One region of the Halomonas sp. IOP_6 genome, then DNA from elsewhere that is predicted to be linked to it. Evidence: predicted binding sites of a transcription regulator. Region 1 holds the regulator's gene; the other holds the start of a gene.
What was found. Region 1 encodes sigma-54, which starts transcription at its own class of promoters, with help from an activator protein. Its sites were predicted from a motif close to TGGCACNNNNNTTGCTNT; they were not measured.

Region 1 (4,215 bases):
CGCGTTGAGATTCAGCGCAACGATGCTGGCGAGCTATCGCGTGCCATTGCAACCGGTGGACGAGCCTACATACGTAACCAGCTCGAAGACCAAGCTAGCCCAATGGAAGGCTGGGCAAAACGTATTATTTACCATGTTGCCGAGCGTCGGGTAGAGCTCATTGACCAAGCGGAACTGACCCAGCAAGCAGATCGCTTTGAAGGTGGGCGATTAGAGTACTTTATCGACCAAGGTGTGGTTCAGGCGCGTTCTGATGTTAGTGGTGGTGAGCCACAACGTATCCGCATGACTCTTCAGCCGGAACAATAGGAGTGTCCAGTGGCGACCAATAACGCAGAGCCCGCACCTCAAACCACAGCCTCAGAATCAGAAACCGCGCCGATAAAAACACTTTATGCCCAACACTTAGCTAAAAGCTATAAACGCCGCCGTGTCGTTAAGGATATTAACCTAGAGATATCTCAAGGCAGCGTGGTAGGGCTACTAGGCCCCAATGGCGCAGGCAAAACGACATCGTTTTATATGATTGTCGGCTTGGTAAAGTCTGATGCGGGAAAGGTTGGCATTGATGAGCTTGATTTAACCCATGCCCCCATGCACGAACGTGCAATGGCTGGTATTGGCTACTTGCCTCAGGAAGCCTCTATTTTTCGCAAACTTACCGTCGCCGACAACATCATGGCAATCCTGGAAACCCGCAAAGAGCTCGATCGTAGCGCCAGGGAGCAGCGCCTTGAGTCGCTACTGGAAGATTTTCACATCACGCACATTCGTGACAACTTCGGCATGAGTCTTTCGGGCGGAGAGCGTAGACGTGTTGAGATTGCCCGCTCCCTCGCGACCGAGCCTGCCTTTATCCTGCTTGATGAGCCGTTTGCCGGCGTTGATCCAATCTCAGTGGGCGATATTAAAACGATCATTCGAGCCCTCAAAAAGCGCCATATCGGCGTGCTGATCACTGATCATAACGTCAGGGAAACACTGGATATTTGCGATATTGCTTACATTGTAGGTGACGGCCATATCATCGCCAGTGGCCCCCCTCAGGAAATTCTCAACAACCAGCGGGTAAGAGACGTTTATTTGGGGGCTGATTTCCGCTTGTAAACAGCCATCTGTAGAAAAAATAGTAGTGGTGGCATACTTATTGCACTTGCACCAAGCCATAACTCGCACTAGGGTGGAGCTTTCTGATTAACGAGCGGTTCTCAGATGGTCATGAAAGCTTCTCTTCAATTGCGTATCGGTACACAGCTGACCATGACACCTCAGCTGCAGCAGGCCATCGCCCTGTTACAGCTATCAACGCTGGACCTCCGTCAAGAAATTCAGCAAGCACTTGATGCCAATCCAATGCTTGAGCAGGAAGATGAGTTCGGCGAACAGGCCGTTAGTGAACCCCAGGAAGCTGAATGGTCCGAAAGCATTCCTAACGAACTCTCAACTGACAGTGACTGGTCAGACACTTATCAAGACCTTGGTAGCCATGGTGCCAGCAGCGAGGGGCCTGACTTTGAGCGTCAAGCCGCTGGTCAAAGTTTGCATGGCCACTTACTTTGGCAACTCGCCATGACAGATTTTTCACCACGCGACCACGCCATTGCTGAAAGCCTCATCGATGCACTGGATGCCAACGGCTACCTAACCCAGCCTCTCAATGACATTCGCGAAGGACTTAAAGCCCAAGGGCATGAAGGCCTTAGCCAGCGTGAAGTTGAAACAACCTTGCTTCGTCTTCAACAGTTTGAGCCCACCGGTGTATTTGCTCGCGACCTGCGGGAGTGCTTAATGCTGCAGCTCGCCTCACTACCGGAAGATACACCGCTGCTTATGCCTGCCAAGCGGTTAGTGCGTCAATTTCTGGAAGCGCTTGGTAAGGATGATGTGCGTTTGCTAAAGCGGCGGTTAAGTCTAGATGATGAGCAGCTTGATGATGTCATCCGCTTGATCCGCAGCCTTGATCCTCGCCCAGGAAGTGCCTTTGGCGACACTGATGACAGCTATGTAACGCCAGATTTAGTCGTACGCCATGACCACGAAGGATGGCACCTGGAGCTAAATCCTGAGGCATTGCCGCGCTTGCGCATTCAACCTGACTACGCAAGCCTGATCAAACGGGCTGACAAGAGCCAAGATAACCAATTTTTAAAAGAGCATCTCCAAGAAGCTCGCTGGCTCATCAAGAGCCTTTCAAGTCGAAATGATACGCTACTGCGGGTGGGCCGAGAAATCATAGCTCGCCAGATAGGCTTTCTGGAACACGGCGAAGAAGCCATGAAACCGCTGATTTTAGCCGATATCGCAGACGCCGTAGAAATGCATGAATCCACTATTTCCAGGGTCACCACCCAGAAATACATTCATACTCCGCGCGGAGTGTTTGAGCTCAAATACTTCTTTTCAAGCCAAGTAAGTGGCCAGGACGGCGGTGACAGTCACTCCAGCACCGCCATCCGCGCTCGAATCAAAAAACTGGTGCAAGATGAACCGCCCGGGAAACCTCTCTCAGACAGCCGCCTCGTGTCGCTATTGGAAGAGGGTGGCATTAATGTGGCAAGGCGAACGGTGGCCAAATATCGCGAGTCGATGGGTATACCCTCTTCAAGCGAACGCCGCCGTTTACGCTAATAAAACAGTGCTAACGAACAAAGTCTGTCTAAGGGCTTTGCAATAGCGCAAAAAGGGTTACAATCGAAGAACAGTCCGATGGATAAGGAGCACGTCAATGCAAGTAAATATCACTGGTCATCACGTAGATCTGACTGACGCCTTGCGTGACTATGTAAATGAGAAGCTGGAACGCGTTGAGCGCCATTATGACAATATCACCACCGTACAAGTGACCTTATCTGTTGAAAAGGAGCGCCAGCAAGCTGCCTGCACCCTGCATGCTGCAGGTGCCGATCTACACGCAGAAGCATTAGACAACGATATGTACGCTGCGATTGATGCACTAGCGGACAAAATTGATCGTCAACTCGTTAAACACAAGGAAAAAGCACAAGCTCGCGCCCAAGGCGCTGGCGTGCGTTAACTCAATGACGTTGGAAACTATTCTTCCCCCGGAGCGCGTGCTGTATGACGTCCCCGGGGGCAGCAAAAAAAGGGTGCTGGAATTTTTCAGCACCTTTATTGCGCAAAACACGCCAAGCCTAGATAGCCAAGAAGTCTTCAGCCGCCTGATTGGTCGTGAGCGTTTGGGTAGCACTGGAATAGGCAACGGCGTTGCTATTCCTCACGCCCGTAGCCCTCACTGCAGCTCGCCTATCGCTGGTTTTTTAAAGTTAGCTGAGCCAGTAGATTTCGATGCTATTGATGGCGACCCCGTCGACCTTGTTTTCGTACTTTTAGTGCCCGAAGAGGCGGACGACACGCACTTAGCCTTATTAGGGCAAGTGGCGTCCATCATGAACAACGTTGACACACGTCAGCAGCTTCGTAGAGCGGCTAGCCAACGTGAGCTATTGGACCTTATTACAGCAAAAATTCGTGAACAACCTGTTACCTAAATGGTCCACCGCTAGACACTGCCTACTAGTTTAACGTTTACCTCCATTTTTATTGGCATGCCAAGAGAAACTCTATGCAACTGGTGATCATTAGCGGCCGTTCAGGGTCCGGTAAATCTATCGCCTTACAAGCGTTAGAAGATCTTGGCTATTGTGCCATCGATAATTTGCCCGCCATGTTACTCGGCTCCCTTGTGGATGAGCTTCGCGAGCAAGGGGCACGCCCTCAACTAGCGGTAAGTATCGATGCGCGTAATTTACCAGCTGCGCTAAAGCAGCTGCCAAAAATGCTTGAATCTTTGCGTCAGAAAAGCATTCACTTCCAGGTTATCTATCTAACCACCGATGCGCGAATTCTTCTTGAGCGATACTCAGCCACGCGTCGTCGCCACCCTCTTACGCGTGATAGTGACATGACGCTTGAAGAGGCCATCAATAAAGAAGAAGAAACCCTGCTCGACATCCGTGATCTTGCCGACCTGATGATCGACACATCGCGTCTGTCGGTTCATGACCTGCGCCGCCGAATAACGGATCAGGTTGCCCAACAGCGTGAAGATAGATTAACGCTGACACTAGAGTCATTTGGCTATAAACGTGGCGTCCCACTTGACGCTGATCTCGTCTTTGACGTGCGCTGCTTACCAAATCCCTACTGGGACCCTACGCTGCGCCAATACACTGGGCGTGACGCGAACATCATCAA
Region 2 (4,215 bases), on a different contig from region 1:
GCAGCCCAATGCCCGTAATCATGCAGTATTTGAAAAATGAGTGGTAAGCCGGGATCAGAATTAGCTAGCTCATCAATTCCGACCACGCTTTTGTGTAGGTTAGCTGAAAAAGGACTCAACCAAAGCACCAAGAATGGCAGCAAAAAAAGGGCGCTCATAAGTATGTAGCCGAATATAGAGAACTCACGGGAACTCTCAGTATCAACGACCTTCGTTTTTCCCTGAACACGCCGCTTCAATTTTTTGTATGTCGCATTGTCTGAGGCATAGGGCTGGGACCAGGCGAGGAACTCCTCAAGGAAGGCCCGTCGAAATTCCACACTTTGACTTGCCCAAAGATCGAATGAAAAGAAAGCAAACTTCTTAGGGTGGCTAATATCGAGCTCTTTTTCAGTGATCGTAACGACCGTTGTTTTTCCGCTTCCCCAAGTCCCCTCTAGGCCGATTGAGCGATCTTCATTAGAGAATTTGACGATTGCGTTAGCTAGTGCTCGTGCGGATCTCTCGTGTCCTTTGCCGGAAAAACCATCAGCCTCTTGTGGGTCATCAGACAAAAAATCGAAAGCAATTTCTTCTGTTTCTCTCATTATCGTTTAGTCCTTTGTATCTAAGTAAAGGTACGCTGGAGGGCTAATCTTATTCAATACATTGTCATGATATTTTCTATAGAAAATTCTGTGTTTTTCTTGGAATTCAGTTTCCATGTAGCCACAATGCTGATTGTTTTGTGATAATGGAAATTAAAAATAAAATATAAGTTATTGATTTTAAGTGTTTTTTAAGGTTAGCGTCTCTGAGGTATAGTGATGGTGATTTTTAAATATAATTTACTCTGTTGCTTGGTAAATCAATTCCGTAGTGTCGATCTAAATGAGCCCCATCGCCCACCATTTTACCTTAGGTATAAGATCACTTAGGTCTCGTTACTTGCTGTTGTGAAGCACTCAGACCATAACGCTGAAGCCTGCGCACCACGCTGGATTGGCTAATCCCCAGCCGCTCAGCGATGGCGTACGTGCTAGGGAGCGTTTTGCTCAACGCTTCCAGTGTTTCGCGTTCTAGTCTGGCGAGGTACTGCTTTAGGGTTTCCTCTGGTGCTAAGGCGGCGACTAACGAAGAGGTTGAAGTTTGCGCTAGATTAGCAGGGGGCTGCTCCGTAAAGGGGTGAGGACTAGGTGCTTCAATTTGATCCGTTGGGCTGGATAGCCAGGCTCTTTCTAGCCAGTTTTCAAGCTCGCGGACGTTACCTGGCCAGTCGCTTCCCATTAACGTTGACCATACTGGGTTGCCCAGGATTTTTTGTCGCCCATAGCGTTGGTTAAGGCGTTTCAAACAGGCTTCCACGAGATCAGGAATATCTTCTCGGCGGTCGCGTAAAGGGGGAAGCGTGACCGGTATGACGTTGAGACGGTAGTAAAGGTCCAGACGAAATAGGCCCGCTTCTACTTGTTTAGCTAAATTCTGATTCGTGGCGACAACTAAGCGAAAGTCCACTTTGCGCGGTCGTGTATCGCCTAACCGGGTAAGGCTTCCGTCCTGGATAACTTTTAGCAGTTTGGTTTGCATTAGTAAGGGAAGCTCACCGATTTCATCGAGAAACAGCGTGCCACCTTCTGCTTGCTCTAATAAGCCTGCTTTTCCTTGGCGAGCCGCGCCGCTGAACGCGCCGGGCTGATAGCCAAACATCTCAGACTCAAATAAGTTTTCGGGAATGGCCGCACAGTTAACCTCAATAAAGGGATGGTTATGGCGTTGGCTCCAACGGTGCAACTGTTTGGCAAACGCGGTTTTTCCCACGCCCGACTCTCCCAGCATCAATACATTAGCGTCTGAGGGGGCGACCCGTTTGAGAAGCAAGGCGACTTCACGCATAACGTGGCTTCGCGCCTGCAAGTTATCCAGCGCGTCGTCCAGCGCTTGCTCCTCGGCATCGGGGGCTGCTTGGCTACGTTTTAAGTGCTCACTAAAGCGCTTCTGGAGTAGTGCATATTCGTCTTGTAGGAGCTGTAAATCGGTTAAGTCTCTGGAGCGGCTGATAACACGCTCCAACTTTCCATTTACAAAGACAGGATAGGCTTCAGCAATCACACGGCGTCCGGTGCCTGTTACCTGCATAAGTTGGGCTGGCTGGTGGGTGCGCATCACTTCTAAGGTGATGGATGGCTTCAAGATGCCTGCTTGCTGAAGCTGGTAAACGCTATTGCCTAGCAGCTCTTCCCGGGGCGCACCATAAACAGCCTCAGCACCGGGGCTAATATCAAGCACTCGACCCTCTCCGCTGACGATAAAGAAGTGATCGTTGGCGGTTTCCACAATGGTTTTTAGCACGCACTTATCGATTTCACTCATAGCGATTGTCTCTTGAGTAACCTGTGATTCATTTTTGCATCGATGATGCATAGGTGACTTAAGTGTACGTGATTTTGATTCATTACTGCATCGATAATAGCTGAAAGCCCTATTGTTAGGGCGTTTAGAGACTTGGCATGTTCTGTGCAATGTAGTTGTTATTCAGCGCTACAACATGAACAACGCCAAGGAGATCTGTATGTCTGATTTTAACCAGCCGCTTGGGGGCAATAGCATGCCGCGCTTTGGTGGGCCAGCCACCATGATGCGTTTACCCACCCAGGAAAGCGCCGCTGGCTTAGATGCTGCTTTTATCGGTATTCCAATGGATATTGGTACGTCTAACCGCCCTGGTACGCGTCTTGGCCCACGTCAGATTCGTGATGAATCTCGCATGCTTCGACCCTATAACATGGCTACCCGCGCCGCCCCGTTTGAAAGTTTACAAGTGGCCGATATAGGTGACGTGCCCATCAACACGTTTCACCTGCCCAAAAGTGTGGACATCATCACGGCCTTTTATGATGACGTGCTTACACACAACTGCATTCCGCTAACGTTGGGTGGCGAACACACCCTGACACTGCCCATTTTACGTGCCATTGCCAAAAAACATGGGCCAGTGGGGCTGATCCATATTGATGCCCATGCCGATGTAAACGAGCACATGTTCGGTGAGCCGATTGCCCATGGCACGCCGTTTCGCCGTGCCCAGGAAGAAGGCCTGTTAGCCAACGGCAAAGTGGTGCAAATCGGCCTTCGTGGTACCGGTTATGCCGCCGAAGATTTTGATTGGTGCCGAAGCCAGGGTTTCCGCGTTGTTCCCGCTGAAGAGTGCTGGCATCGCTCGCTTGCTCCCTTGATGGAAGAAGTGCGCGAGCAGATGGGCGATGTGCCTGTCTATATCAGCTTCGATATCGATGGCTTGGATCCTTCTGTTGCGCCAGGAACGGGAACGGTAGAGATGGGCGGACTGACCTCAGCGCAAGGGCTAGAAATTGTGCGCGGTGCGGCAGGCTTGAACATCGTCGGCTGTGATCTAGTGGAAGTGTCGCCTCCTTATGATCCCAGCGGTAATACCGCATTGATGGGCGCCACACTGCTGTACGAAATGCTCTGCGTGCTGCCGGGCGTGAAACACAGTGATTAAGCTGTCCTGAAATAGCTAATAAATAAAAGCGCTTACCTGACAAAGCGCTAATGGTCAGAGAAATGGCAGGCTACTTATTGCCTGCCAGGACGCCACCAGCCCACCTCCAATAATCATTTACAATGGGTGTAATATGAAAACGAATTATTCTTTTGGTCGAGATACGCTCTCAGCTAAGGATGTAAAGCATAGTCTTGGTTTATTCAGTACTTTTGCTTTATGGCTTGGGGCAAATGTTGTTGTTACTACTATTCTAACTGGCATGCTGCTAGTGCCAGATTTGAACTTCAGCATAGCCATGAGCAGTGTAGCTATTGGCTCGATCATCGGTGCCATTCCGCTAGTACTTGTTGGTCTTATGGGGCAACGAACAGGCTTGCCTTCTATGGTTCTAACTCGCCGTGCTTATGGCCCAATAGGTAGTCGAGCAATTTCATTAGTTAACATGTGCGTACTTATTGCCTGGAGCTGGATTCAAGCTTTGTTGGCTGGTATGTCTTTAAACTATGCCATAGAGAGCACTACGGGCTACTCCAACCTGCCTCTTATGACCATTTTATGTGAAGTGGTGGTGGTGTTAATTGTATTGCGTGGTCACATTGGTATTGAACGTGTGGAGCGTTGGGCTGCACTTGTAATGATGAGCTTGGCAGCATTAGTGCTCTATCAACTTAACAAACATTACGATGTCAGTATGTTACTGGATATGCCAGCAG

Region 2: the regulator sigma-54 is predicted to act here: its motif matches at 2,483-2,500, upstream of speB (agmatinase).

Annotation. Positions count from the first base shown of each region.
Region 1 is NZ_JAIRBO010000001.1:549,073-553,287, forward strand. It holds gene lptA (lipopolysaccharide transport periplasmic protein LptA) at 1-309, shown strand, start outside; gene lptB (LPS export ABC transporter ATP-binding protein) at 382-1,107, shown strand; gene K7H08_RS02620 (RNA polymerase factor sigma-54) at 1,213-2,628, shown strand; gene hpf (ribosome hibernation-promoting factor, HPF/YfiA family) at 2,726-3,034, shown strand; gene ptsN (PTS IIA-like nitrogen regulatory protein PtsN) at 3,039-3,509, shown strand; gene rapZ (RNase adapter RapZ) at 3,584-4,215, shown strand, end outside.
Region 2 is NZ_JAIRBO010000005.1:251,243-255,457, forward strand. It holds gene K7H08_RS11660 (P-loop NTPase fold protein) at 1-587, opposite strand, end outside; gene K7H08_RS11665 (sigma-54 interaction domain-containing protein) at 910-2,349, opposite strand; gene speB (agmatinase) at 2,549-3,499, shown strand; gene K7H08_RS11675 (purine-cytosine permease family protein) at 3,633-4,215, shown strand, end outside.